DNA from 3 places in the Micromonospora sp. RL09-050-HVF-A genome. Region 2 is predicted to be linked to each of the others. Evidence: riboswitches for the same ligand, from Rfam matches in the RefSeq annotation. Region 2 holds a riboswitch; each other region holds the start of a gene.
What was found. A riboswitch is a leader RNA that binds a small molecule or an ion and turns the genes downstream of it on or off. The one in region 2 is predicted to bind cyclic di-AMP.
Positions count from the first base shown of each region.

Region 1: it holds a riboswitch for cyclic di-AMP, as region 2 does, so the genes downstream of both, J7462_RS29895 (C39 family peptidase) here and J7462_RS22570 (hypothetical protein) in region 2, are expected to answer to the same signal.
Region 3: it holds a riboswitch for cyclic di-AMP, as region 2 does, so the genes downstream of both, J7462_RS12090 (hypothetical protein) here and J7462_RS22570 (hypothetical protein) in region 2, are expected to answer to the same signal.

Region 1 is NZ_JAGKQP010000002.1:6,822,022-6,828,735, reverse strand. It holds gene J7462_RS29905 (bifunctional cytidylyltransferase/SDR family oxidoreductase) at 1-433, shown strand, start outside; partial or broken gene J7462_RS29900 (CDP-glycerol glycerophosphotransferase family protein) at 458-2,146, shown strand; gene J7462_RS29895 (C39 family peptidase) at 2,379-3,275, opposite strand; cyclic di-AMP (ydaO/yuaA leader) riboswitch at 3,502-3,646, opposite strand; gene J7462_RS29890 (hypothetical protein) at 4,015-4,776, opposite strand; gene J7462_RS29885 (hypothetical protein) at 4,903-5,349, opposite strand; gene J7462_RS29880 (acyltransferase) at 5,448-6,714, opposite strand, start outside.
Region 2 is NZ_JAGKQP010000002.1:5,083,162-5,089,875, forward strand. It holds gene J7462_RS22540 (YkvA family protein) at 1-10, opposite strand, end outside; gene J7462_RS22545 (hypothetical protein) at 89-886, opposite strand; gene J7462_RS22550 (hypothetical protein) at 1,039-1,413, opposite strand; gene J7462_RS22555 (lipocalin family protein) at 1,654-2,256, shown strand; gene J7462_RS22560 (helix-turn-helix domain-containing protein) at 2,504-2,854, opposite strand; gene J7462_RS22565 (carbonic anhydrase) at 3,066-3,800, shown strand; gene J7462_RS22570 (hypothetical protein) at 3,866-4,891, opposite strand; cyclic di-AMP (ydaO/yuaA leader) riboswitch at 4,895-5,026, opposite strand; gene J7462_RS22575 (YibE/F family protein) at 5,193-6,536, opposite strand.
Region 3 is NZ_JAGKQP010000002.1:2,824,306-2,831,019, reverse strand. It holds gene J7462_RS12100 (STAS domain-containing protein) at 173-535, shown strand; gene J7462_RS12095 (SRPBCC family protein) at 634-1,101, shown strand; gene J7462_RS12090 (hypothetical protein) at 1,232-2,293, opposite strand; cyclic di-AMP (ydaO/yuaA leader) riboswitch at 2,297-2,428, opposite strand; gene J7462_RS12085 (cation diffusion facilitator family transporter) at 2,661-3,575, opposite strand; gene J7462_RS12080 (AAA family ATPase) at 3,770-5,887, opposite strand; partial or broken gene J7462_RS12075 (alpha/beta fold hydrolase) at 6,221-6,714, opposite strand, start outside.

The sequences.
Region 1 (6,714 bases), 1.7 Mb from region 2:
CGTCGGCCCGGTGATCGCCGCCCGGCAGTCCCTGCCGTACCTCCAGCAGACCAAGGGTCAGCTGCTGCTCTACACGTCCAGCTCCTACACCCGGGGCCGGGCCCAGTACGCGCTCTACTCCTCGACGAAGGCGGCGCTGGTCAACCTGACCCAGGCGCTGTCCGACGAGTGGGCCGAGTACGGCGTCCGGGTCAACTGCATCAACCCGGAGCGCACCGCCACCCCGATGCGTACCAAGGCGTTCGGTGAGGAGCCGGAGCACACCCTGCTGGCCGCCGAAACGGTCGCCCAGTCCTCGCTCGACGTGCTGATCTCCGACCTCACCGGTCAGGTGATCGACGTCCGGCGGGCCCCCGGCGAGGCGGCCCCGGTGCCGGCGCAGCCGACCGCGGCCGAGCAGGACCGGCTGCCCAGCGGCGTCGACGCCGGCTGACCCGACCCCCGGAGACGGTACGACATGCGTGGTGAGCTGGTCAGGAAACTGATCGCACGGTGCCTGACCACCGGCCTGGCCGTGGTCGCCTTCCTGGTGGTGGCGTTCACCGGGGCCACCGGTTGGGGCCTGGCCCTGGCGGTGGCCGCGCTGGCCGCCGCCGGCTACGAACGTCGGGTCCGCCCCGACGCCGACATCGTCGCCGAGACGGTGCTGCTGGCCGCCGGCATCCTGGTCGGCTACGCCCGCCGGCTCGACGACGGGTTCGACCCGGTGCTGGCGCTCACCGCGCTGCTGCTGCTGGGCCTGGTGCTGCTGGTGGGACCGCTGCGCGATGCCGGCAACCTGGAGATCCGGGCGGCGAACCTGCCGGTGCGGGCGTGGACCCCGCTGGTCGCCGCCCGGCTCGGCGGCGTACTGCTGGGGCTGCTCGCCGTGGTGGCGGTGGCCGCCGCGTTCGCCCTGCCTGCCGTGCTGGCGCTGGTCGTCGTGCTGGTGGTCGCGGCCGGCTGCGGTGCGGTCGGCCTGGACCTGGCCCGGCGGCGGTTCCGGCCGTCGGGCGGGGGCGGCCCGGTGACCCGGGCGCTGCGCGCGCACCAGCCGGAGTTCCTGCTCTACTTCTCCGCCCCACCCGGCTCGGAATACCAGGTCACCATGTGGCTGCCCTACCTGGAGCGGCTCGGCCGGCCGTTCCTGGTGCTGCTGCGGGAGCCGGAGTTCCTGCCCACGATCGCCGCCGCGACGAGCGCCCCGGTGGTCTACTGCCCCACCCTCAAGGCGATGGACGAGGCGCTGGTGCCCAGCCTGCGGGTGGCGTTCTATGTCAACCACGGGGCGAAGAACAGTCACTGCATCCGGTTCACCCAGCTCACCCACGTGCAGCTGCACCACGGCGACAGCGACAAGGCCCCCAGCGCCAACCCGGTCTCGGCCATCTTCGACAAGATCTTCGTGGCCGGTCCGGCGGCGATCGAGCGGTACGCGCGGGCCGGGGTGGAGATCCCCGCCGAGAAGTTCGTCGTGGTCGGCCGCCCGCAGGTCGAGGCCATCGAGGTACGCCGGGAGGCCCGCCCGCTGACCGCCCCGACCGTGCTCTACACCCCCACCTGGACCGGCCACCACGCCGACGCCAACTACTGCTCGCTGCCGGTGGCCGAGCCGCTGCTGCGCCGGCTGCTCGACCGGGGGGCCACGGTGATCCTGCGCGCCCACCCGTACACCGGGCAGAATCCGGCCTCGGCCCGGCAGTTGGCCCGGCTCACCGAACTGCTCGCCGCCGACCGGACCCGCACCGGCCGGCAGCACCTGTGGGGGGCGGCGGCCAGCCGCGAGCTGAGCCTGACCGAGTGCGTCAACCGCTCCGACGCGCTGGTCTCCGACGTCTCCGGGGTCATCTCCGACTACCTCTACTCCGGCAAGCCGTACGCGGTGACCGACCTGGGCGTCGACGGCGACGAGTTCCTGGACCGGTTCCCGCTGGCCCGCTCCGGTTACGTGCTGCGCCGGGACATGGCCAACCTGGACGAGGTGCTGACCGGGCTGCTGGACACCGACCCGTTGGCGGCGGCCCGCTGGCAGACCCGCCGCCGTTACCTGGGCGACTTCCCCGCCGACGCGTACGCCGAGGGTTTTCTGGCCGCGGCCCGCCGCGAGCTGGAACCGGGCTGGGCCCCGCCGACCCCCCGTGCCCCCGCCGCCCCCTCTCCCCCCACGCCTGACCCGCACCCGCCTCCGCCCACACCCGCTCGCGCCCGCACCCGCCTCCGCCCGCACCCGCCTCCGTCGGCAAGATCGTGCTCGATCCATGTTGTAGTGGCCTTCTCGCAGGAGGCCACTACAACCATGTTCGAGCACGATCTTCGTCCGGCCGGCCGGGTCGACCCGGGGACAGCGAACCGCCCCGGCCACCCGTGGTCGGGCGGCCGGGGCGGGTGGGGTGGCTCGGTCAGGCGGAGTAGCCCCGGGTGGCGATCCAGTTCGCCAGGGTGGTCACGCTGACCCAGTAGGCCGGCAGCGACGGGTCGGCCGAGTCGGCGATCCGCACGGTACGACCGTTGTCCCGGTAGCCCACGGCGGCGATGTAGTGGCCGCCGGGGAAGGAGTGCCAGCCGCCGTCGAGGTCGGTGGCGTCCCCGGCCACGTTCGCGACCACGGCCCGCTTGTCGGCGACCGCCGTGACCACGTCGGCCCGCAGCCGGTCGATCTGCGCGTCGCTCGGCGTGCCGGCGAACATCCTGGTCCGGTACGGGTCACCCTTGACCACGGCGTTGAGCACCCGGGTGGTGTCCTCGGCCGAGTTGGTGCCCATCTCGGTGGTGCCCAACAGGGCGGCGAGGTCGTCCTGGCCGCGCTCGATGCCGGCCGCGCTGAGCGCGTTGCGGACCGCCGCCGGGCCGCAGTAGTAGTAGGTGGTCTGGGCCTGGTAGTCGTAGCGCAGGACCTTCGACGACGGCGGCTTCGGGGCCGCCTTGCGGGTCAGGTCCGGGTCGGCGGTGGCCCTGGCCTTCGCCCGGGTGACGCGCGGCGACGGGGCGTCGCTCGCCGACGGGCTGGCCGAGGGGGTGGCCGACGGGCTGGTCGGGGCGGGGACGGCGACCCGGGCCTGGGCGCGGCTGGCGACGTCGTCGAGGCGGGGGCGGTCTCGGCCACGGCGGTGGCGCGCTGCTGGTCGGTCGGGGCGTCGTCGACCCCGGCGGCCAGGGCGGTGCCACCGGCGGCCAGGACGAGGACCGCCGCCGAGCCGACGACCATCCGGTACGGGCGTCGGGTGCCCAGTAGGCGGAGCTGTCGTTTCATGTGGTGCTTCACAGGGTGTTCCTCCACGGGGCGAGGCGGCGGGCACAACCCATCGGCACGCGGCGGACACGCCACGCGCGGATCGGGTGTTGCGCCGCTCGTTCGGCAGGGACCGCCCGACGGGGGGCCGGGCGGATCGGCGGCTCGCCCGGCAGGGGCCGGGCGGCGGGGCACAGAGCCGGGTCAGCGCGTCGGGCGCGACGGTCCGGCGGTGCCCCGGCACCGAGGTGGAGGAACTACCGAGGGGGTGGGGTCATGCTGCACGAGGAGGGAACTCCTTCCTTTGCCGCCGACCGGGTTAGCTGACGGATTCGGGCGGGAAGATCGCCCTACCCCGGGCCGTGGCCCGGAGATTCACCCCAGGTGGTGCGTGTGGGTCCCCGGTTCGTGACTGGCACGATTGAGCGGGTCGGCACGGCGTCGCCTCTTGCGATCGGAAACCGCACCGGACCGCAGCGACACTACTGGCCGGTTTCCCCCCTCGCCAAGCCCGTTGAGCTGCACAAACATGGGCTGGACGAGTCAGTTTCGGGGCACTCGGGCACTGACCCGCCACGCGTGGGACGGTCGGAGCGCCCGGGCCCGTCCAGGCGAAAACCCGGACGGCGGGGCACCGACCACCGATGATCGTCGCAGTCGATGTGACCGACTGTGACCAGGTGTCCGGTTTCCACCCGCAGTGACGGCACCCACAACCCGCAGATAACAATTCAGTCCCGCCGACCCGCCGACCCGCCGACCGGTCCGGCTTCGCCAACCAGCGGCCGGCCGACCTGACGGCCGGGTCAGCCGACCCGGGCCGGACGCCAGCGGGTGGCGGGGGCCGGGCGGGTGGCGGACGTCGCCGGACGGGGCAGTGGGACCCGGGTCGGCCGCCACCGTTGCGCCGCCGCGTGTGCCTCGGCAGCCAGCGACCGGGCCGCCTCGGCGGCCAGTTCGGCGTTCCGCCACGCCGCCCGTTCCCGCCCGACCGCAGCCCGGTACGCCGTACGCCGGTCCTCGCGGACCGCGCGGGCCAGCATCACCTCGTGCTCGACCGGGTGCCGACGCGGGTCCCAACCGTCGCGGTGCGCGAAGACGTCCCGCAGCCGCTCCACCGACAACTCTCCCCGCCAGTGCGCCGCCACGGCCTCCTGGTGCAGCCACCGCTCCCGACCGGCGTACTCGGCGGGCGTGCGGGGAGTACGCGGGCTGGGCAGCGCCCGGGCACCGGTGAACCGGCGGGCCAGCGTCTCCGCCTCGTCGTACGCCTGCCAGGCCCGTTCCAGGGCGTCGTGGGCCGCCAGCCAGGCCACGCGGTGGTGGCGGGCCCTCCGGGCGGCTCCGGAGGCGGCGACGGCCACCTCCTCCGCGTAGCGACGCAGGTCGGCGACGGGGGGTGGGGCGTCGGATGCCGGCGCGGCGGCAGTGGCTGCGGCGGCCGGTTGGTCCCGCTCGGGCCGGGCCACCAGGATGGTGATCCCGGTCAGCGCCAGGACGAGCAGCGCGGACCAGATCACGGTGGCGGTCGGGACCTCGATCAGGAACTGGGAGAGCACGGTGTTCACGGTCGACACCTCGCAGGCGGGATGCGGAAGAGGAGGCCGTACCGGCGGCGGGAACATCCGGCCGGACGGTGCGGGTGTGGTGCGTGGCGGAGGCGGTCGCGGGTGGGTCGGCCCCCGCGTGGGCGGTCAGCCCGCCGGGGGTGCCCGGGGGGCGGTGGCGACGGGTGTTCGACCGGCCGGCAGCGCCGGGGGCGGGGCGCTCCGTGCGACGCCGGCCGGCACGACGGCGTCGACCCGGTCTGCCGTCGGCACGGCCAGCACCACGGCGGCCCGGTCCGCTGCCGGCACGGCGAGCACCACGGCGACGGCCCGATCTGCGGCGACGCCGGCCGGGTCGGCCTCCTGCCCACCGCTGCGGATGCCGGTCGGGGTGGCCGGGGCTCCGGCCGCGTGCAAGGACAGCGACGCGTCGACCGGCAGGGCGGCTGCCGCCGGCCCCGGGTCGAACGACGCCGGGCCGGGCAGCGACGGGCCGGCGACGGCGAACGCGATCGCGACGGCCAGGCCGGTCAGCAGCCGGGACCACCAGCGGGCGACCCACCACAGCGGACTGGTGAGTGCGGCCGGGAGCATATGTCCACGTTACCGCCGGGGTGACCGACCCGCAGCACCGCCGGGCGTGTCGCCGCGCCCACCACCGTGGACCTGGTCCGGACGGCCGGGCGGGGTGGTCAGTGCGGGTCGCGCGGTCCGACGTACTCGACGGGGAGTCCGGCACGCCGCCCGTCGCCGGCAGCCCGCGGCCCCGGCACGGTGACACCGCCGCTGCCGGCCGCGTCGTCCGGCCGAACCCCACCGGCGGCGGCGACGCCGGCCGGCGCCCCACCACCGACAACGGCGTCGGGAACAGCGGCGTCGGGGACAGCGGCACCGCGGGCGGCGTCGGGGGCGGCCGGCACGGGTGGGGTACGGCGGCGGGGAGCGAGCCGGCGCATCATCGGCGTCTCCACGAAGCGGTGCAGGGCGGCGGCCAACGCCAGGTTCAGCACCAGGAAACCGAGCACGGCCAGTGGCCCCGACCAGCCGGGCAGCCCCACACCCCAGTGCCCGGTGAGCCGCAGCACCGTCATCATCACCAGCACGTGCACCAGGTAGAAGGCGAACGACACCTCACCGAGCCAGATGAGGGTGCGGTGCCGCCACGGTGACCAGCGGCCCTGCACGTCCGCGCGGGCCGCCGCCGGGATGACCAGGATGTACGCCACCGACAGCAGCGCCGCCCACATCTCGGCCGGAATCCAGTGCGCCGCCACCCAGACGACCACGAACAGCAGGCTGGCCAGCGGCAGGCCGGGCCCCCGCCAGTGGCCCCGGCGCAGCAGCTCGGCGGCGGCGACGCCCAGCCAGAACTCGGTGGAGCGGACCAGCGGGAAGACCTGGGTGAACCACCAGTTGCTGCCCTCGGGGAGCAGTTGCTGACCGGGCCAGAGCGCCAGGATGACCAGCGGCACCGCCACCACCACGGCCCAGAGCACGCCGGAGTGGGCCCGCCGGATCGCCGGCAGCACCAGCGGCAGGCAGAGATAGAAGAACAGCTCGCAGGACAGCGACCAGCTCACGTTGTTGATGCTGTAGAAGTAGCCGGGGGTGGGGTCCCACGCCTGGACGAGGAAGAGATTCTCCAGGGCGGCGCGCGGCACCACCGGGTCGGCGAACCACCACATCACCAGCAGCGCCGCCGCCCAGGTCAGCACGTGGTTGGGATAGATCTTGGCGAGCCGCCGACGCCAGAAGTCCCGCCGCCGATCGCCGTCGCGGGTCGACCAGACCAGCACGAAGCCACTGAGGATGAAGAAGAACTGCACCCCGGACAGGCCCAGGGTGAACAGCCAGTCGACCACCGCCCTGGCGTCGGGCTGGGTGACGATCCGCATGGTGCCGACGTGGTAGCCGAAGACCAGCATGGCGGCGATCCACCGCAGCCCGGTCAGCGACGGC
Region 2 (6,714 bases):
CCCGGGACATGCCCGCAACGCTAGCCCAGCCCGGCCCGTCGCGCCGGATTCCGTCGCCGACCCGACGGGCCGACCGGTCGCGGTCGGGTCAGTAGGCGGCGACAGCGGCCCGGCCGCGTGCCACGGTGGGGTTCTCCCGGGTGGTTTCGACCGACGGGCGCGGGCTGTCCGCCATCGGCAGCACCGACTCGGCCCGCTCCGGCCGGCGCTCCCGCGCGGCGAACGCCTCGTCCCGCAGGCTGCGCGCCGCCGCCCCGGCCAGGTCGGCAGCCCGCCACGCCGCCTGTTCCCGGGCGACCGCCGCCCGGTGCCGGGCGGCCAGGTGGTCCCGGGTGGCGCGGCGCAGCACCAGTTCCTGCTCCACGGGGTGCCGGCGCGGGTCCCAGCCGGCTCGGTGGGCGAGGGCGTCGTCGAGTTGCGCGTCCGACAGCTCGCCCCGGCGGTGTGCCTCCTCGGCGGCCCGGTGCAGCCAGCGCTCCCGGTCGGCGTACTCGGCCGGGGTCTGCCCGGTGTGCGGCAGCGGCATGGCCGCGGCGGCGGCGAGCCGACGCAGGTGCGCCTCGGCCGACTCCAGGGCCGTCCAGGCCGACTCGACCTCGTCCTGGGTGGCCAGCCACTCGGCCCGCAGCCGGCTCGCGGTGGTGCCCGCCCGGTCGGCCGCCACGGCGACCTCCTCGGCGTACCGGGTGTGCTCCCGGTCCTGTTCGGTGCGCTCCCGATCGTCGGGCAGGGCGGCGTCGCGGAACCGGCGGGCCACCGCCAGCCGGAACCGGTCGGGACGGACGACCAGGGCCGCGACGGCGACGGCCGCGACGGCGAGCAGGATCAGCCAGATTCCGGCGGCGGCGGGGACGTCGGGCAGGACGGCGGAGAAGACGGTCTGCATCACCAGCACCTCACGGTGGAACAACGATGTGGACGGACGGGGGCCCGGTCGGGGCGGGAGCTACGGGCGGCGTGTCCTCAACGGACCGGATCCGGCCGGCCCACCTCGGACCGGGGCGCGGTCGGGGACGGGGACCAGGAGGGCCGCGCCGCTCAGTGCCGGGGCGGGCCGCGCCGGCCGGTGGCGTCCCGGGCCGGGTCCGGCGTCGCCACGTCCACCCGGGCGGCGGGCCGGACCGTGGGCTCGTCGGCGGATCCGGCCGGCAGCGGCCGGCTGGGCCCGTGGGCGGGTCGCCCGGCACCGGGACGGGTCTCGGTGGACGCGTCGTCACCGGCGCAGGTGACGGCGGGTAGCTCGGCCACCCGCGAGGTCACCACGAGCGGCTGGGCGGCAGCGGCGGCCGGGCCGCCGGTGGCGGCGAACAGCCCGCCGAGGCCGACGGTGAGCACCAGGGCGGTGACCGCCAACCGGGTCAGGTCGCGCAGCCTCGACACCCAGACGGGCCGGGTGGAAGCTGGGCGGATCACCCGTCCAACCTATCCCCACCCGGCCGTGCGCGCAGCGTCGGCGACCCGATCGGGCCAGTGACCCGGGCCACGGTGTGCCCTGTGGACGGACCGTTCCCAGCAGGGATACGCGCGCTGACCTGCTCCCGGATGCATCGACGGCGATGAGAATGCCGACAGTTTCCGTCCGGTCGGTCCGGGCAATTGGCCGGCGGCGCGACATCCTGCCGCGCCGGGACCGAACAGACCGGAGGAGACACCATGGGAGTACGTCGTCAGGTCGCCGCGGCCGTCGCCGTCGCCACCGCGACGGTGCTGGCCACCGCCGTACCCGCGCAGGCCGCGCCGACCGCCGTCGACACCGGGCCACTCACCCCGGTCGCCGACGTCGACGTCGAGCGGTACGCGGGCGACTGGTACCAGGTCGCGGCCATCCCGGCGATCTTCGAGATCCAGTGCTTCAAGAACGTCAAGGCCCGGTACGACGTCCAGCCCGACGGCACCGTCGGGGTCCGCAACACCTGCCAGACCATCGTCGGCACCACCAGTGCGGTCACCGGTCGGGCCCGCAGCGAGAACCCGCCGGCCGACTCGGCGTTGACCGTGTCGTTCCTCAAGCTCGGCAGCCGGTGGCTCTACCTGGGTGGGCCGAACTACGTGGTGATCGGGCTCGACCCCGACTACCGCTGGGCGGTCGTCGGTGACCCGGACCGCAGCACCGGCTTCGTCCTGTCCCGGGAGCCGGCGCTGACCGGGGCGCAGACGACGGCGGCGAAGGCGGCGCTCACCGCCAACGGCTACGACCTCTGCGACCTCCGTACCACCCGGCAGGACGGCGGCGCGCGGGCCGGCAGCTTCTGCTGAGCCGTCCCCGGGCCGGTTCTGTCGAGCCGTCCCCGGGCCGGTTCTGCTGAGCCGTCCCGGCCTGGGGGCGCGGTCTGGGTGCCGCCACCGCGCCGTGGCCCGGATGAAGCACCGGACGCCCGACGGCCCGCCCACGCACGCACCGGGGGTGGGCCGTCGACTCGGCACCGGTCACCTGGGCTGCCGCCTGGGGCGTGGTCGCCCGGGCTGTCGCCGCCGGGTTCGGGCGGGCAGGTGGGCTGATGCCTCAGGCGTCGGTCGGGTGGGCCGTGGGCCCCGACGCCTGAGTCGGCGTGGTGGGGGTGAAGAGGGCGAGCAGGGCACCGACCTGGCGGTCGGCCTCGGCGGGGTGCCGGAAGTGACCGCTCGGGTCGATCGTGTACTCGTTGCGTCGGCCGACCCGGGTACGCCGCAGGTAGCCACCGGTCTCCAGGTCCGCCACGATGGCCTGGGCGGCCCGCTCGGTCACCCCGACCTCCTCGGCGACGTCCCGCAGCCGGGCGGTGGGGTTGCGGGCGATGGCGAGCAGCACGTGACCGTGGTTGGTGAGGAACGTCCAGTTCCGGGTGCTCCCGGTGCCGCCCGTCGTCGTCGCCATGACGTCATCGTATGGCCCGTACCTGGGAGGCCCGCCGTCGGCCGCCGGGTCGACCGTGGGCCTCGACCCCTGGTCGACATCGTGGCGACCAAAGCCTGAAACGTGGATCACGAAATCTTGACGTACCTTTCGCTGCGTGTGACCGTGGGAACACGGCCGTCGTCGCCGCCGGCCGGCGTGACCAGGTGCGATTCCGGACCGAGGTGAGGCAATGGCCCCGATCACTCCGACCCAGGCGCTGGCCGAACTACAGGCGGGCAACCGGCGTTTCGTCGCCGGGGAGCCCCACCACCCCAACCAGGGTGCCAGCCACCGGGCCGCCGTCGCCGACGGCCAGCATCCCTTCGCCGTCATCGTCGGCTGCTCCGACTCCCGGCTGGCCGCCGAGATCATCTTTGACCGGGGTCTGGGTGACCTCTTCGTGGTCCGGACCGCCGGGCACACCGCCGGGCCGGAGGTGCTCGGCAGCGTCGAGTACGCGGTGACGATCCTCGGCACCCCGCTGGTGGTGGTCCTCGGGCACGACTCCTGCGGGGCGGTGCAGGCGGCCCGGGAGGCGGCCCGTACCGGCACCCAGCCCCCGGGGCACCTCTACTCGGTGGTCGCCGCCGTCGGGCCGAGCCTGCGTCGCGCCGACCAGCAGGGAGTGCACGACATCGACGGGATCGTCGACATCCACATCGCGCAGACCGTCGAGGTGCTGCTCGGCAACTCCCCGGTGATCGCCGCCGAGGTGGCCGCCGGGCGGTGCGCGGTGGTCGGCATGTCCTACCGCCTCGCCGCCGGTGAGGTCCGCCAGGTCGCGCCGGCCCACGAGGCCGCCGCTCCCGCCACCCGGGCGGCTGCGCCCACCACCGCGGCGGCCGCTGCCGTCGTACCCGGGCCGGCCGTGCCGACGGGTGTCGACGCCGTGCCGACCGGCGAGCCCGCGGCCGTCCCCGGCTGAGGCGTACCACGCACGACGAAGGCCGCCCGGCTCAGCCGGGCGGCCTTCGTGCTGGTGAGGGCCGGCTACAGCAATGACACGTGGACGTGGTCGGTGTGGTTGGAGGGCCCGGAGTACGAACTCCAGCCGTTGGCCGGGAACCAGATCTGCCGGTTCCAGATCACGTAGTAGATGCCCAACCGGTCCGAGTTGCGGATCAGGAACGCGGCGAGGTTGTTGCCGTACATCCGGGTGTCGTTGTTGTGCCACGGGCTGAAGCCGCTCTTCTGCAACGACCAGTCGCACGCCTTGCCCTTGGGGTGCTCCCACGGCCCGCCGGGGCGGTAGCAGCCGACGAACCGGTTGAAGCCGGCCCGCTTGACCTCCTTGTACATGTGCAGCGTGCGCGGGGTGATGCAGCCGGACGTGGTGGGGTCGTTCTCGCTGCACGACTCGCCGCGCCAGTCGCCGTCGGCCGTCTGGCCCGGGGCGATCCGGGCGACCGGCGAGGTGGCGTCGACCAGGCCACCGGTGAAGCCCCGACCGCCGACCAGGGCGAGCGCCTTGTCGGCCTCGGTCTTCTTCTTGGCCATCAGGTTGGTCTGCTTCTGCTGCTCACGGACCTCGGTGTCGACGGCGAGCTTGGCCTGCTCGGCACGCTTCTTGACCTTGTTGACCTCGGCCAGCTTGCCGGCGTTGACCATGTTCAGCTCGTCCAGGGCGGCGGCCCGCCGGACGAAGGTGTCCGGGGCGTTGCTCTCCAGCAGCGCCGCGACCGCGCCGACCCGACCCGTCCGGTACGACTGGGCCGCGATCTCGTTGACCTGCGGAGCCAACGCCGCCAGCTCCTGCTCCGCCTTCTCCACCTCGATGGCGTACTCGAGTTGGCGCTTCTTGGACTTCTCCAGCCGGTTCTTCGCTGCCGAATACTCCCGGTTCGTCGCCTCGATGACGTCGGTGAGCAGCTTCGGCTCCTCGTCCTCCTCGTGCCCCGAGGGGGTGGGCGCGTTGGGTGCTGCCGCCGCGGGGGAGGCGGCGGGCCCGGCGACCAGCGCCAGGGCGGCGAGCACGGCCACCACCGGAGTCCACCAGTGGCGTAGGGGTGCCGTCACAGTTGTCCCTTCCGTCGACCGCCGACCGGGTTAGCTGACGGGTTCGGGACGGAAGTGGCCCCTACCGCTGGCGCGGATTCACCCCAGGTGCTCGGTTCCCCGGCTCGCCGTACGGCGATTGGGCGGTGGCACCGCTGGCTCCGGTGGGCGCCTTCGGCGGTGACCGGCAGCGAGGTTACCCGAGAGTCGTACCGGGGATCTACGGTCACAACCCGGCAAAATGCGTATTTTCCCGATAGCGAGGGGTAATCAGTGACGCGACCGACAGCCGCGACCTCACCTCCGGTCACACAGCGCAGTGTCACCATGCGGTGTCCGTGCTCCTTTCCGGGTCTGGCCACCGTGCGGGGGCCGGGGTGGACGGTTCGCCGTGCCGGGGGCCGCTCAGCGCCGCCAGCGCCTCGGCACGGTCGGGGGCGGGGCGTGGGGTGGGCGTCGGTCCGGTCGCGTCGGCGTCGGCGGGACCGCGCCCGGCGGTGACGACGAGCGCGGCCAATCCGGTGGTCAGCGGCACCGCCGCCACCAGCCCCAGGGTCGCCACCGCGCTGCGGACGATCTCCTGGGCCAGGAACTCGCTGGTCAGGATCTGGCTCACCGGCCGGCTGTCGGCGGTGAGCAGGAGCAGCAACGGCAACGAGGCCCCCGCGTACGCCAGCACGATCGTGTTGACCGTGGACGCGATGTGCGCCCGCCCGACCCGGGTCGCCGCCCGGTAGAGCTGCAACCGGGACAGCCCCGGATTGGCGTGCGCCAGCTCGGTGACGGTGGCCGACTGGGTGACCGTGACGTCGTCCAGGACGCCCAGCGAACCGATGATGATCCCGGCCAGCAGCAGTCCGTGCAGGTCCACGTCGCGCTGGTACATCGACAGCGTGGTGGCCTCCTCGCTGCCGTACCCGGTCAGATGGGTGGCGGCGGTGGCCAGCGTGCCCAGGACGCCGGTCAGCACCAGGCTGCCCAGCGTGCCGAGCACCGCCACCGAGGTCTGCGCGGTGACCCCGTGGGTCAGGTACAGCACCACGAACATGATCAGCGCGGCGCCGGTGACCGCGATCGGCAGCGGTGCGCCCCCGGCGGAGATGCCCGGCACCACGAAGGTCAACAGGATGGCGAAGCTCGCCCCGAGGCCGGCCAGGGCGGCCAGCCCGCGCAGCCGGCCGAACGCGACGATCGCCGCCGCGAACAGGGCGACCAGCCAGAGCAGCGGCATGCCCCGCTGGTGCTCGGCGATGTGGTAGCTGCTCACCGACGGGTCGGTGGGGTCGGCCAACGCGACCAGCACCACCTCGTCGCCGACCGCCACCGTCGGTGCCCCCGGCCCCGACGGGACCGGCGTCTCGACCTGCTCACCACTGTCCGGGCCCTGCCCGACGGTGACCGTCACCGTCCCGCACGGCCCGTCGGCCGCCCCCGACGGGCCGTCGGGGGTCTGCGGGGCGGGCGGGCACGGCTCGGTCACCACCCGGGTCACCGTGCCGTGGTAGCGGGGCACCTGCTCGCCCTGGTCGATCTTCGGGGTCTCCCCCGGCCAGAGCAGCAGCGTGGCGATCACCGTGACGACGATGAGCGGCACCACCGTCATGACGAGGATCCGCCGCACCCGGGGTGGGGTGGACGGAGCGGGACGGGTGTGGTCGGCGCCCATGTGCGAGTACTCCCAACGATCCGGGACGGGATACGTGTCAGCCGGCCAGCCGGTTCATCCACGGGCGGCGGGTCGTCGGACGATGGTAGCCAGCACCAGGTCGGGCCGCGCGGTTCACGTGCTGGTGGCAGGCCCCGCCACCGCTGCGGCGGGTACGCCCGTGTCGGGTGGCCGACCC
Region 3 (6,714 bases), 2.3 Mb from region 2:
GTTCGTCGGAGAGAACAGGACCAGCAACGGTGCGGGAAAGGACGGCCCGGTCCGTCCGGATCCGCGAATTGCTCATCCCGAGGGGTGGCGACCGAGGCCGTCGGAGGAATACTCTCGGTCGCGGCCCGCGTACTGATGAGGCGCCCGGGGACGGGCGAGTGGAGGTGCTCGCGTGAGCCTGTCGATCGTGAAGTCGGTCCTGCCGGCCGGTGTCATCGAGATCGCCCCTCGTGGCGAGATCGACGTCGACACCGCCTACGAGGTACGTGAGGCGATCGCCGAGGTGCTGGCCAAGGGCCGGCCCGCCCGGATCGAGCTCAACATGCGACTGGTCACCTTCATCGACTCCGTCGGGATCAGCGCGATGGTCGCCGGGTTCCAGACCGCCGAGGTCAGTGGGGTCAAGTTGATCGTCACCGAACCGAGCCGGTTCGTGCACCGGCAGCTCTGGGTCACCGGTCTGCTCGGTCTCTTCGGCGCTCCGGAGCCATACTTCGCCGGTGCCGCCACCCCCGAGGTGCTGCCGGGCGCCTGACCGCACCACCGGCCCCGCCTGAGCCCGCTGGCCTGGGACGTTGCCAGTCCGTCCCGGGTGCGGCACGATCGTGCGACCGACGACGGTCAGGAGGCCCGGTGGTCCGGCGGGAGAGCTTCAGCTACACGGTGCAGGCGCGCTGCGCACAGGCGGACGCGGTGGCCTTGCTGAGCGACCTGTCCCGGCAGGAGGAACTGCATCCCCTGATCGTCCGGGTGCGGCGGTTGCCCGCCCGGCCGGGCGCCCTGGCCAGCTATGCGATCACCGATCGGCTGGAGTTGGGGCCGCTGCGGTTTCCCGTCACCTATCAGGCGGATGTCCTGCAGGTCGGCGACGACGAGATCGTGACGGTGGCCCGACAGCAGCCGGGCACCACGGTCCGCAACCACACCCGGCTGCGGACGGAGGGTGACCTGCTGCGGATCGACGTGGAGATCACCCTCGCCGCGCCGGCACCGTTGTTCGGGTACGCCTTCCGGCAGGCCCGCGCCGCTCACCTCGGGCTGGCCAGCCGGCTCGGCGCGGTGCTGGACGGCCGGGCCGGCGACCCGTCTGCCGCCGGCTGACCTGGGGCCGACCTGCGACACCGGGCCCGACCCTGCGGTCGGGCGGTGTTCCGGTGGCCCGTCGGGCGGTCTTCCGGTTGGCTGTCGGCGGTGTTCCGGTGGCCCGTCGTGGACGGGCCACCGGGCCAGCTCAGTACATCGACAGGTGCACGTGGTTGGTGTGGTCGCTGGACGGGTCGCCGTTGCCCCCGCTGTACGCCTTCCAGCCGCTGCTCGGCAGCCAGATCCGCTTGAACCAGATCACGTAGAGCACGCCGAGCCGGTCGGCGTTACGGATGAAGTAGGCGGCGAGGTTGTTGCCGTACGTCCGGTCGCCGCCGCTGGCCACCCCGCCGAAGCCGTTCTTCTGCGCGGCGAAGTCGCACGCGCGGCCCTTGGGGTGTTCACCGGAACCACTGGGACGGTGGCAGGAGACGTACCGGGTGAAACCGGCCGCCTTGGCCTGCTGGAGGGCGTTGAGGGTACGCGGGGTGATGCAGCCGTTGGCCGGGGTCGGGTCGTTGACGCTGCACGACTCGGACGGCCAGGAACCGTCGGAGTTACGGGGCGCCCCCTTGGCGTTGCTGCTGGACGTGCCCTCCGAACTGCCGGAGTCGTTGGAGGAGGTGGGGGCCGGCTTGTCGGCGGCGGCCACGGCCAGCGCGCGTTCGGCCTGATCCTTCCGCTTGCCCATGGTGGCGACCTGCTTGCGCTGCTCGGTGATCTCCCGACTGACGGCGGCCCGGGTCCGGGCGGCCTGGTCCCGGGTCTCGATCATCTTGCGCAGTTCCTGGTCCTCCCGGGCCGCGACCGTCTCCAACGCCGACGCGCGGTCCATGAAGCCACCGGGGCTGTTGCTGTTGAGCAGGGCGGACATCGGCCCGAGGCGGCCGGTGCGGTAGGCCGCTCCGGCGATCTCGCCGACCTTGCCGGTCTGCGTGACCAGCTGGGCCTCGATGGCCTTGAGCTGGCCGTCCAACTCCTGCTGACGTCGGGTGGAGCGCTCGAGGGCGGTCTTCGCGTCGAGCCACCCCTTGCTGGCCGCGTCGAGCTGGTCGCGCAGGGCCGGGGTGCCGCCCTCCTCGTCGTCGCCGGGGGCGGCGAGGCGGGTGGTGGGCGCGGCGACGGCCGGGCTGAACGGCGCGGACGACACGCCCAGGGCGAGCGCCGTGACGACTGCGGCCAGTAGTCGCGTGGTGGTGCGTACGTGCATGTGATGTCCTTCCGTCAGCCGCCGACCGGGTTAGCTGACGGGTTCGGGACGGAAGATCCCTACCGCTGACGCGGATGCACCCCAGGAACGTGGTTCCCCGGTTCGCCCTGGTGGGCGATTAGGCGGCGGCCACTGCCGGCGCCGGTGGGCGCCGCCTGGCGGTGGCCGGAGCCGAGCCTACCGGTACGCGTGGGACAGCTGCCTACCTCGTGACTGAGGGTACGAGAGTGAATACTGCCAAAAGGTGTGAACGGCGCAAATTGCCGTTGATCTACAGCGCGATTCCCGGAGAGTGGGCCCGACCACCGGGCACGAGACGGCGGCCGGGTGGCAGGGCGGCGGCCCGGCCGCAGGGCGGCAGTCGGGGTCACCAGTGGGTCGGGCCGCATGCTCCGGGGGTCGCTCGGGGCTCGATCTGAAGAGTGGCGTGCTCGATGTGGAAGTCCTCCCGCAGGGCACCACGGGCGGCGGCGAGCACGGTGCCGGCCTCGGCGTCGCCGGCCAGGGTGAGGTGGGCCGAGGCGACGTCCATGCCGGAGGTGAGCGTCCAGACGTGCAGGTCGTGCACCTCGGCGACGCCGGGCACGGCGGTCAACCGGTCGTGTACGGCGGTCACCGGGAGATGCTCCGGGGCGGCCTGCACCAGGATGCGCACCGCCGCCCGCCCGAGCCGCCAGGTGCGGGGCAGGATGAACACGCCGATCGCCACGGCGACCACCGGGTCGGCCCACCACCAGCCGGTGCCGGCGATCAGCAGCGCCGCCGCGATCACGCCGAGGGAGCCGAGCAGGTCGCCGACCACCTCCAGGTACGCCCCGCGCAGGTTGATGCTCTCCTTGGCCCCCTCGCGCAGCAGGCCGAACGCGACGAGGTTGGCGAGCAGGCCGAGCACCGCCACCACCAGCATCGGGCCGGCCAGCACCTCGGGTGGCTCGCCGAAGCGGCGGACCGCCTCGATCAGCACGTAGATCGCCACCCCGCTGAGCAGGACGGCGTTGGCCAGCGCGGCGAGCACCTCCAGCCGGTAGAGGCCGAAGGTGCGCTGCGGGTCCTGCGTGGCCCGCCGGGTGGCGGTGATCGCCGCCAGGGCCATCCCGATGCCGAGGACGTCGGTGAACATGTGGCCGGCGTCGGAGAGCAGGGCCAGTGAGCCGGTGCCGAACGCGGCCACCGCCTCGACCACCATGAACACGGCGAGCAGTCCGAAAGCCGCCCAGAGCCGACCGCGGTGCCGGTGTGCGGCGTTACTGACCGTCGCACTGTGGTCATGACCTGCGCCCACGTCCACACCTTCCGTCGCCGCTGCGGACCCGATCCAATCTATGCTCACATCGCTATGTATGCAAGTGACAGCCGGGCCTTCGGCCAGGAGCGACAGCAGGGGCCGTCGACCCAGCACGACAGCGGGGTCGCCGACGACCCAGAAGCGTTCGGTGTGGCCCTCGACCAGGGGCCGGGCCGATCGGGGCCGGTGGCTCAGCCGGTGGGGTCGATGGTGGTGAGGCGCTGGGTGGCCCGGGACAACGCGACGTAGAGCGTCCGTACCCCCGAGCCCGGATCGGCCCGGATCTCCCCGGGGCAGACCAGCACCACCCCGTCGTACTCCATGCCCTTGGCCTGGAGACTCGTCACCACCTGAAGCCGCGCCCCGCCCCGGTCGCCCAACCAGCCGGCGACCTCGTCGCGGCGCGGCACCGGCGTGATCACGCCGACCGTCCCGGCCACCTCGGCCAGCACCGCGTCCACCGCGTCCACCGTCGCCGGGGCCAGCTCCGCCGCCGGCACGTGCAGCGCCACCGGCTCCACCCCGGTGGACCGCACCGCACTCGGCAACTCCAGGTCGGGATAGAGCCGGCGGATCTCCGCCGCCGCCACCGCGAAGATCTCCGCCGAGTTGCGGTAGTTGGTGGAGAGCGTGAACCGGTGCCGCCGCCGCCGGCCCAGCGCCTGGTCCCGGGCCCGGTCCAACTCCTGCTGGTCGCCCGTCCAGGCGGTCTGCGCCGGATCACCCACCACCGTCCAGGAGGCGAGCCGACCACGCCGGCCGACCATCCGCCACTGCATCGGCGAGACGTCCTGCGACTCGTCCACCACCACGTGCGCGTAGTCCCGGTAGTCCTCGGGCCGTTCCCGGGCCGCCGCCCGGGCCGCGCGCTGCCGCTCACCGAACGTGCTCAGCTCCCGCACACCGCCGGCCAGCTGGAACGGGTCCCGGTTCGCCTTCTTCGGCCGCACCGGCCGGCCCAGCAGGGCGTCCAACTCGTCCAGGAGGGCGATGTCGGCCACCGTCAGCCCCTCGACGTCCAACGACCGGTACGCCGCGACGAGCAATCCGATCTCCGCCCGGGAGAGGATGCCGGCCGCGTACCGGTGCAGCCGGTCCGGGCGGGCCAGCCAGCCCAGCACGTGCCGCGGATGCAGCCGGGGCCACCACGCCTTGAGGAACTCCCGGAACTCCGGCCGCTCGATGATCTCGTCCTCGAAGGCACGCTGCTCGGGCAGCCCGCTGACGGCCGACCGACGGGCCTGCGCGTAGAGCGCGGCGAGCACCCCGTCGAAGCCGACCCGGCGCACCTCGTTACGGCGGGCCCCCCGGTGCAACGCCCGGTCCCGGATGCCGTCCAGCTCACGCCGCTCCAACCGCAGCAGCGTCCCCCGGTAGAGCAGCCGCAGCTCCTGCGGGCCGTCCGGCACCGCGTCCCGGGCCGCCCGCTCCAACACCCGACGCATCCGCAGCGAACCCTTCACCGCCGCCACCTCGGGCCCGTCCGTACGGGTCGCCGACATGCCGGGGAACAGCGACCCCAGCGAGTGCAGGGTGGCGGTCTCCTCACCCAACGACGGCAGCACTGAGGCGATGTACTCCACGAAGACCGCCGACGGGCCCACCACCAGGATGCCGCCGCCACCGTACCGGCTGCGGTCGGCATAGAGCAGGTACGCCGCCCGGTGCAGGGCCACCGCCGTCTTCCCGGTGCCCGGCCCACCGGAGACGATGGTGACCCCCGAACCGGGGGAGCGGATCGCCTCGTCCTGCTCCCGCTGGATGGTCGCGATGATGTCCCGCATCCCCCGACCGGTCGCCCGGGACAGGGTCGCCAGCAGCGCCCCGTCACCCACCACCGGCATGTCCGGCGGGGCGGCCTCCGGGTCGAGCAGGTCGTCCTCGATCCGGGTGACCTTCTCGTCCGACGAGCTGATCGTGCGCCGCCGCACCACGCCCAGCGGCTCCGCCGGAGTGGCCCGGTAGAAGGCGGCGGCGGCCGGGGCCCGCCAGTCGACCACCAGCGTCTCGGCGTCGTCACCGCGCACCCCGAGCCGTCCGACGTGCAGCACCTGCCGGTCGCGCAGGTCCAGCCGGCCGAAGACCAGCCCCTCGTGCTCAGCGTCCAACAGGTGCCGCCGCTGGGCGGCGTGGAACACCATGGCGTCCCGCTCCACCAGCGCACCGAAGGTGCCGACCCCGGCCATCCGGTAGCCGTCCCGCTCGGCGCGGGCCGCCGCGCGACGCAGCTCGGCGAGCCGGGCATACACCCGGTCGAGATGCCGTTGTTCGGCGGCGATCTCCTGTTCCAGGGTGGTCTGGTCGGTCAACGTACCGGCTCCTGTGCGACGGCGACGCCGGGCACGGGTGCATGCCAGGCGGAATGAGGGTACGGGCACCCACCCACCCCGCGTCGGGGCGATACCCGTCCGGCGACCTCCACCACCTCCACGGGGCCCCCGGCCGGTGGTCCTTCCCCGTCCCGGACCGACCGGGGAAGTGGGTGGACGTGGCCGGGGGCGGGGAACCGCGTGCCGCCCGGCGGTTCAGCCGGTCGGCCCGGTCCTCGCCGGGACGACGGCGGGCCGGCGAGGACCGGGCGGCGGCGGCGCAGCGGCCGTGACCTGGTCCGCAGGGTCGCGCCCGGCTCGCCGGCCGGCGGTCAACACCCGGTGCAGCACCCCGGCGAGGGCGGCGTTCACCTCGTCCGGGCGTTCCATCATCAGCATGTGCCCGGCACCCGGGCAGACGGTCAGCTCGGTGGCCGGCAGCGCCGCCGCGATCGACTCCGCGCACGGCGGCGGGGTCAACCGGTCCCGGTCACCGACCAGTGCCGCCGCCGGCAGGTGCGCCAACGCGGCCAGGGTGGCCAGCCGGTGCTGGGCACCGATCGAGGCGCGGAAACCACCGATCGAGCGCAGCGACGCGCGGGCCACCGCCGAGGTGACCAGGCGGATGTCGGAGCCGGAGCACCGGTCACCGAAGAGCATCCACCGGATGCTCGGCGCGAGGGCGCGCAGCAGCGGACGAGGTGGCCGCCACGAGCCGCACCGGGCCAGCACCCCCGCCCCGGTGGTCTCGGCGAGTCGGATCAGCCGGGCGATCCGCGGCGACAGACCGTACACCGTGTGGGTGTGCCCCTCGGCGGTGGTGGAGA